2 regions of the Cupriavidus gilardii genome follow, and region 2 is predicted to be linked to the other one. Evidence: riboswitches for the same ligand, from Rfam matches in the RefSeq annotation. Region 2 holds a riboswitch; the other holds the start of a gene.
The links. Region 2 has a riboswitch for glycine ahead of gcvT (glycine cleavage system aminomethyltransferase GcvT). Riboswitches for the same ligand answer to the same signal wherever they lie in the genome.
Positions count from the first base shown of each region.

Region 1: linked by a shared signal. The riboswitch ahead of FOB47_RS00195 (D-amino acid dehydrogenase) and the one ahead of gcvT (glycine cleavage system aminomethyltransferase GcvT) in region 2 are both predicted to bind glycine.

Region 1 is NZ_CP054624.1:48,658-53,030, forward strand. Features, by position in the region: gene FOB47_RS00190 (SDR family NAD(P)-dependent oxidoreductase) at 1-69, shown strand, start outside; gene FOB47_RS00195 (D-amino acid dehydrogenase) at 699-2,036, opposite strand; glycine riboswitch at 2,093-2,209, opposite strand; gene FOB47_RS00200 (GGDEF domain-containing protein) at 2,343-3,329, opposite strand; gene fumC (class II fumarate hydratase) at 3,520-4,373, opposite strand, start outside.
Region 2 is NZ_CP054626.1:3,213,314-3,217,686, reverse strand. Features, by position in the region: gene gcvP (aminomethyl-transferring glycine dehydrogenase) at 1-347, opposite strand, end outside; gene gcvH (glycine cleavage system protein GcvH) at 421-801, opposite strand; gene gcvT (glycine cleavage system aminomethyltransferase GcvT) at 909-2,036, opposite strand; glycine riboswitch at 2,135-2,279, opposite strand; glycine riboswitch at 2,301-2,411, opposite strand; gene FOB47_RS24770 (UvrD-helicase domain-containing protein) at 2,649-4,373, shown strand, end outside.

The sequences.
Region 1 (4,373 bases), on a different replicon from region 2:
CCGCAGGCATCGGCGACCACCGGCGCCGCGTTGCGCGTCGATGGCGGCGTGGTCGACACCATCGCCTGATACCGAGGCGCGAGCCCGCTGCCTCCGCGCGGCGATGGCGAGACGTCGAGGCATCGGAGAGCCTTGATTCGACTGAGGTTGTGTACGCAGAAACGGGTACGCATGGCACGCCACGCGGCATCGGACGGCGTTCGCACGACGCAGAAACGGGTACGGTGCGGGCCCGCATCGCAGGCGGCCGGTGCGGATTGCGCGCCCGATCGATGCCATGCCCGGGTCTGGCTTTGGCCCGCAAGGTGCACTGTGAGCCGGCAACTGGGCCGGCAACTGGGCCGGCAATTGGGCGGGCAGTAGGGCCGGCAGTAGGGCGGGCAGTAGGGCTGGCCATGGGGCTGTCGATGCGGCCGCCAATCGGCTCCAGTCGGCTCCAGTCCGCTGCCAGTCGGCTGCCAGTCCGCTGCCAGTCGGCTGCCAGTCGGCTGCCAGTCGGCTGCCAGTCGGCTGCCAGTCGGCTGCCAGTCGGCTGCCAATGCGGCCCGCAGAAACGGGTACGCTCGCCGAAAGCCGTGCGCAGAAACGGGTACGCTTTGGCGCCAATGCATGCGCGGCAGATGAAACGAAAACACCGGCGCGAATGTCGAGGCCATGCCGCGCCGGTGTCGTTGTTTCAGACCTGAATCAGACGCACCTCAAACTTCGGCCGCCTCCGTTGCGGCGGCGCGCGTGGCAGCCACCGGCGCGACTGGCCGCGCGAGCCGCGGCGCCTGCGGCAGCGGACCGCAAAAGCCGAAGTCCACTTCCGGCACGCGGCCGCTGATCAGTTCGGCGATCGCGCGTCCCGAGCCGCAGCCGTGCGTCCAGCCCAGTGTGCCATGGCCCGTGTTCAGGTACAGCCCCTGCACCGCGCTCGCGCCGATATACGGCACGTTGCCCGGCGTCGCGGGACGCAGGCCGGTCCAGTAGCGCGCCAGTTCGGGGCGGCTGACACCGGGGAAGATCTCCAGCGTGCGCCGCACGATGGCCTCGCAACGCACCGGGTTCAGCTCCATCGAATAGCCGTTGAGCTCGGCGGTGCCGGCGATGCGCAAGCGATCGCCCAGCCGCGAGAACACCAGCTTGTACTCGTCGTCGGTCAGGCTGACGGTCGGCGCGCGCTCGGGATCGAGCACCGGCAGCGTGGCCGAATAGCCCTTGGCCGGATAGATGTCGAGCTTGACGCCAAGCGGGCGCGCCAGCATCGGGCTGAAGCTGCCGAGCGCGAGCACATAGGCGTCGGCCTGCTCGACCGTGTACGCGCCGGTCTCGTCGGCGATCTCGACGCCGCGCATGCGGCCGCCTTCGGCCAGCAGCCGCTGCACGCGCACGCCATAGCGGAAACGCACGCCGCGCGCCTCGCACAGTGCGGCCAGGCCGGTGGTGAAGCGGTGCACGTCGCCGGACTCGTCCTCGCTGGTGTAGGTGGCGCCCGCCAGCCGCGGCGCGATCGAGGCCAGCGCGGGCTCGAGCTTCACCACTTCGTCGGGACCGATCACGCGGCGCTCGCAGCCGAGCTCGCGCATGATCCGCGCGGGCTCGATGGCCGCTTCGAATTCCTTCTGGCTGGTGTAGAAGTGCAGGATGCCGCGGGTCAGGTGGTCGTATTCGATGCCGGTCTCGGCGCGCAGCGCCTGCAGGCTGGCGCGGCTGTAGGTGCCGAGATTGAGCAGCTGGATCATGTTGCGGGTGGAACGCCGGGCCGGGCATTCGCGCAGGAACTTCAGGCCCCACGACCATTGCGCCGGGTCGGCGCGCAGGCGGAACAGCAGCGGCGCATCCTCGCGTCCCAGCCAGCTGAGCAGTTTGAGCGGCGCCGACGGATTGGCCCAGGGTTCGGCATGGCTGACCGAGATCTGGCCGCCATTGCCGAAGCTGGTTTCGCGTGCCGCGCCGGCATTGCGCTCGAGCACCACGACCTCGTGGCCCGCCTTGGACAGATACCACGCCGAGGCCACGCCGATCACGCCGGCCCCCATCACGATGACTTTCATTTCAGGCTCCAGGATGCAAAAAGGGGCAGCCGGCCGGCATCGTCGATGCCAACCCGGCTGCCCCCACTGTCCTTTTGCCTGAGAGATTCACCGCGTCCGCCCCGGACCCGGCTTGCCCCTTCGGCGGCCGTCATCGTCGAATCATGATGGCGGCGCTCTCCAGTTCGTTGTCGTCTCCAGTCTTCGGTACCTGAGCGTTTCGGGGGTACGCCTTCGGCAGCGCTGCCGCCGCGCTGTCGCGCCGCAGGTTCGCTTTCTCCTGGATGGCCGGACAGTAACACGGCGCGGCGGCGGCCGCAACGCGAGTTACTGACCCCCGGCGGGCGGCGTCCCTGCCTTGCGGGCCTGCTTGTTTGCGTACATCGCCTGATCGGCCTGCGCCAGCAGATCGGCGATGCCCGCGTGGCGGGCGGGATCGAACGCGACCGCGCCGGCGCTGAAATCGAGCCGATAACCGCGCTGGCTCTGCGCGTTGTGCGCGTCCACGCCCTGCCGCAGCCGGTCCAGCATCGCGTCGCACTGGTCGGCGCAGGCGTCGACCAGCAGCACGACGAACTCGTCGCCGCCGAGCCGTCCGATCAGGTCGGACTGACGGAACGCGCGGCGCAACTGATCGGCAAAGGCGGTCAGCGCCAGATCGCCCTCCGCGTGGCCGAAGCGGTCGTTGATGGCCTTGAAGCCATCCATGTCGAAGAACAGCAGCGTGACCGGCACCCCCTGGCGCTGGCAGACCGCCAGCGCGTGCTGCGCCAGCGCCGAGAAGCCGCGCCGGTTCGACAGCATGGTCAGGTCGTCCATCGACGCCAGTTGCGCGGATTCCAGCTCCTGCTCGGCCAGGCGCCCCAGATCGTGCAGCAGCGCCTGATCGTCCTGGTCGAACTCGCGCGGCGCGGTGTCGATCAGGCACAGCGTGCCGACCTTGGCGCCGCCGCGTACCGCGAGCGGGCAGCCGGCGTAGAAGCGCACGCCGGGCGCGCCGGTGACCAGCGGATTGTCGTGAAAGCGCTGGTCCTGCAGCGCGTCGGGCACGATCAGCAGATCGTCGCGCAGGATCGCATGGCCGCAGAACGATTGCTCGCGCGGCGTTTCGCGCACGGCCAGGCCGAACGAGGACTTGAACCACTGCCGCTTGGCGTCGACCAGGCTGACCAGCGCGATCGGCACGTCGAACAGCCGCCTGGCCAGCCGCGTCAGCCGATCGAAGCGCTCTTCGGCGGCGGTATCGAGGATGTTCAGCGAATACAGCGCGTCGAGGCGCCGCTGGTCATCGGCGGGAATGGGAGCAGGAATCATCTGGTCAATGCGATCGTTGTTACCCCGATCGTCAGCCCGTCTCGAGCGGGTTTGTTTCCGGCCGCCGCGGGCGGGGCCGGTCGAAGGTTCGGTCAATGCGCTGGCTGCCGGTGGCAGGGTCGGGCGCGTGGCCCACCGCATGGTCGCGTCCGTGGCCGGGTCCATGGCCGCCAGCACCGGTGCGCTGGCGCTACACCTCGCGCGTCATCCCCTTCAGGTCGATCCATTGTTCGAACTGCTCGGCGGTGACATGGCCGGAGGCAATCGCCGCCTCGCGCAGCGACAGGTTGCGGGCCACCGCCAGCTTGGCGATCTCGGCGGCCTTGTCGTAGCCGATATGCGGGTTCAGCGCGGTGACCGGCATCAGCGATCGTTCGAGCAGCTCGCCGATGCGCGTCCGGTCCGCCTCGACGCCGGCCACCATGTGCTCGGCGAAGCTGGCCGCCGCGTCGGCCAGCAGTGTAACCGACTGCAGCAGGCTGTAAGCGATGACCGGCTTGTAGGCGTTCAGCTCCAGCGTGCCGAGGCCGTTGGCCAGCGTGATCGTGGTGTGGTTGCCGATCACGCGGCAACAGACCATCGCCAGCGCTTCGGCCTGCGTGGGATTGACCTTGCCCGGCATGATCGACGAACCCGGCTCGTTGGCCGGCAGCTGCAGCTCGGCAAACCCCGCGCGCGGGCCGGAGCCCAGCAGCATGAAGTCGCGCGCGATCTTCAGGAAGGACGAGGCCGTGGTGTTCAGCGCGCCCGACAGGTCGGTCAGCGCGTCGTGCGCGGCCTGCAGCGCGTAGCGGTTGGCGGCCGGTTCGAACGGCAGGCCGGTGTAGTCGGCCAGCGCGCGCGCGAAGGCGGCGGCGAAGCCGGCTGGCGCATTCAGGCCGGTGCCGACCGCGGTGCCGCCCTGGGGCACCGGCATCGCGCGCAGCACGGCCTGGTGCAGCCGTGCCTGCGCGTCGGCGACCTGCGCCTGGTAGCCGGAGAACTCCTGGCCCAGCGTCAGCGGCACGGCATCCTGCAGATGGGTGCGGCCGACCTTGACGATGT
Region 2 (4,373 bases):
TTGCGCAGGATCACGCCCGGCGTCAGCGTGTTGTAGTAGCCCTGGCCGATGAAGCTCTTGAACACCTTGTTCTTGCCGGCGATGCCGCGCAGCTTGGCCAGCGCGGCTTCCTCGCTCAGCGGCTCGGTGAATTCGCCCAGCGGCATGCCGTCGCGGCGGCGGATCGCGGCCGGGATGATGGCGTCCATCAGCGCGGCGCGGCTGTCGTAGCCCAGCACCTTCAGCATGTGCTGCTGTTCGGCGGCGTCGGGACCGATATGGCGGTGGGAGAAGGCGTCGCGAGCTTCGAGTTCGGCCAGCGAAGGGCGAGCGGATTGAGCGGCGTTCATGGGCAGGGGAGCGTTCATGGCAAGTGACTCGGAGAGGCGGGCCGGGACATGGTGGTCAGCCATGCCCTGGCGCCACGGGCGGGGCGCCGGCTCAGGCGCCGACGCTGGCCTTGTAGGCGTCGGCCGTCATCAGGCCGTTGACGTCGTCGCCGTTGGCCGGCTTGATCTTGAACAGCCAGGCATCGAAGGCGTTGGCGTTGACGCTCTCGGGCGCATCCTTGACGGCGTCGTTGACGGCGACCACTTCGCCGGCCACCGGCGCGTAGATGTCCGACGCGGCCTTGACCGATTCGACCACGGCCAGCGCGTCACCGGCGCCGACCGTCTTGCCGACCTCGGGCAGCTCGAGGAAGACGATGTCGCCGAGCGCATCCTGTGCGTGATCGGTGATGCCGATCGTCAGTGTGCCGTCGGTTTCGACGCGCACCCATTCGTGCGACTCGGTGTACTTCAGGTCAGCGGGGAAATTCATCGAGATTCTCCAATTTCAGATTCTTGTGTCGCGCCGCCGCGTGCCGTCGGAATGAAAGGGGCCGCGGGGCGCAGCGTGACCGGGTGGACGATGTCCGCAGTGAGCCGTCAGCTCACGAGTGCCTTGCCATTGCGCACAAACGGCAGTTTAACCACAGTCGCAGTCAGTTTGCGGTCGCGGATCAGCACCTGGACTTCGCTGCCGAGCGCCACATCCTTGGGCAGGCGCGCGAAGGCGATCGATTGGGACAGGGTGGGGCTGAAGGTGCCAGAGGTGATCTCGCCCTCGCCGGCGGCGGTCAGCACGGTCTGGTGCGCGCGCAGCACACCGCCCTTGTCGCGCAGGATCAGGCCGGCGAACTGCTGGCGCTGGCCGTTGGCCAGCAGCGCGGCCTTGCCGACGAAATCGCGCTCGCTCTGCAGATCGACGGTCCAGGCCAGGCCGGCGTCGAGCGGCGAGGTATGGATGTCCATGTCCTGGCCGTACAGGTTCATGCCGGCTTCGAGCCGCAGCGTGTCGCGCGCGCCGAGCCCGGCGGGACGCACGCCGGCGGCATGCAGCTTTTCCCAGACCGCGGCGACGTTGTCGGCGGGCACCACCAGCTCGAAGCCGTCCTCGCCGGTGTAGCCGGTGCGGGCCACCATGATTTCGCCGATCGCGGCGTCTTCGACGACCATCGCGTTGAACGGCTTGAGCGCTTCGCTGGGCTGGGTCGACGGGAACGCGGCCCACACCTTGGCGCGCGCGTTCGGGCCCTGCACGGCGACGATGGCCAGCGGCGCGGCGTGATCGGAGGCGTTGTCGGTGCGACGGGGAGTAATGGTCACGCCGGCGCCGGTGTCGGCATTGCGCTGGCGGATCCAGTCGATATCGCCGGTCGCGGTGCTGGCGTTGACGACCAGGCGGAAGCGGTCCTCGGCGAAGAAATAGACGATCAGGTCGTCGATCACGCCGCCGTTCGGGTCGAGCATGCAGGAGTACAGCGCCTTGCCGGGGGTTTGCAGCTTGTCGACGTTGTTGGCGAGCAGCCCGCGCAGGAAGGCGCGGGTATTGGGGCCGGCGAGGTCGACGACGCACATGTGCGAAACGTCGAACATGCCCGCATCGCTGCGCACCGCATGGTGTTCCTCGATCTGGGAGCCGTAGTTGACCGGCATGTCCCAACCGCCGAAATCGACCATGCGGGCGCCGAGGGCGCGGTGGATGGCGTTGAGCGGGGTGGCCTGGAGCGTCATGGATTCCTCGGAGCGTGGCATCGTTCGGTCCGGCGCGCGCGGCGCGCCAAACAAAAAAGGGTCATCCGTCGCGCGGCTCGGTTGAACCGTCGCGACGGATGACCCCCTCTGTCCTCGATACCTGAGAGATTACGGCGGGCCTTGCTGTCCTTGCGACAGGCTGGCCACGCTGTGCGCCCCTTCGGTGGACACGCTCATCATTCAATTGATGAATGGCGGGTGTCGCTCTCCAGAGTTCGGCATACATCGTGTGCATGCTGCATGCCGATCCGCCCGGTCCATGGTGCCTGAGAGTTTTCGGGTGATTCCCCTTCGGCGGCGCGAGTGAAAAGCACGTTGCACTAAGCAGGTCGCGCGCTCTCCCGGACGGATGGCGCGACTCTAACCGCAGGCTTGGCGGCTGTCAACGCGAGAGCGGCGCCGCCGAGGAGACCGTCCAGGGGCGGCGGCGAGCGCCGGCCGCCGTGTTAACATCGCCCGCTTCGACCCGTTCGGCCCTTCCGCGGCGCTTCTACAGTTCGGCGGTTGGCCCGCACGGATCGCACCCTCGGCCCGCATCCCTCGCGATGCCGGCGCCGCCTCCCGCTGTACCCGATTTCCGATCCCCGACCGATGACCCACGGACTGAACGCCGCCCAATCCGAAGCCGTCCGCTATCTGGACGGGCCCTGCCTGGTGCTCGCCGGCGCGGGTTCGGGCAAGACCCGTGTGATCACGCAGAAGATCGCGCATCTGATCGAGGACAAGGGCTTCGAGCCCCGCCACATCGCCGCGGTGACCTTCACCAACAAGGCCGCCAAGGAAATGCAGGAGCGGATCGCCAAGCTGATGGAGGGCAAGACCCGGGACGGCAAGCGCATCCCGCTGCGCCAGCTGACCGTCTGTACCTTCCACTCGCTGGGCGTGCAGATCCTGCGCGCCGAGGCCGAGCACCTGGGCCTGAAGCCGCAGTTCTCGATCATGGACGCCGATGACTGCTTCGGCCTGATCCAGGAGCAGTTGGCGACCACCGACAAGAAGCTGATCCGCAGCGTGCAGAGCACGATCTCGCTGTGGAAGAACGGCATGGTCGATCCCGAGACCGCGATCGCCGAGGCCGCCGACGCCGACCAGCACCAGGCCGCGCTGATCTACCGCAACTACGTCGCCACGCTGGCGGCGTACCAGGCGGTCGACTTCGACGACCTGATCCGGCTGCCCGCCGAGCTGTTCGCACGCGACGAAACCGTGCGGCTCAAGTGGCAGAACCGGCTGCGCTACTTCCTCGTCGACGAATACCAGGACACCAACGCCTGCCAGTATCAGCTGCTGAAGCTGCTGGCCGGCGGCTCGCATCTGCGTGCGCCCGCCTTCACCGCGGTCGGCGACGACGACCAGGCGATCTACGGCTGGCGCGGCGCCACGCTGGACAATCTGCGCCTGCTGCAGACCGACTTCCCGAACCTGAAGGTCATCAAGCTCGAGCAGAACTATCGCTCCACGGTGCGCATCCTGCAGGCTGCCAATGCGGTGATCGCCAACAACCCCAAGCTGTTCGACAAGACGCTGTGGAGCGAGCACGGCATGGGGGACCCGATCACCGTGACGCCGATGAACGACGAGGAGCACGAGGCCGAGTCGGTGGTGTTCAAGCTGTCGGCGCACAAGTTCGAGCGGCGCGCGCAGTTCCGCGACTACGCGATCCTCTATCGCGGCAACCATCAGGCGCGCCTGTTCGAACAGATCCTGCGCCGCGAGCGCATTCCCTATGTGCTGTCAGGCGGGCAGAGCTTCTTCGACAAGGCCGAGATCAAGGACATCTGCGCCTATCTGCGGCTGATCGCCAATCCCGACGACGATCCCGCCTTCATCCGCGCGGTCACCACGCCGCGGCGCGGGGTCGGCAATACCACGCTGGAGGTGCTGGGCACCTTCGCCGGCCAGGCCAAGGTCTCGCTGTTCGAGGCGGCGATGATGGGCGGCATCGAAGGCAAGCTGCAGCCGCGCCAGCTGGAGCCGCTGCGCACCTTCTGCGAGGCGATGGTGCGGCTGGCCGACCGTGCCGCGCGCGATCCGGCCACCGAGGTGCTCGACGACCTGATGGAAGGCATCCACTACGAAGCCTATCTGTACGACACCTTCGACGAGCGCCAGGCCCAGGCCAAATGGACCAATACGCTGGAATTCCTCGACTGGCTCAAGCGCAAGGGCACCAAGCCGGAGGCCGCGGACGGCGAGGCGACGGGCTTCGACACCGCCGACGGCTTCGGCGACGAAGGCAAGAACCTGCTCGAGCTGACCCAGACCGTCGCGCTGATGAGCATGCTCGAAGGCCGCGAGGAAGATCCCGACGCGGTG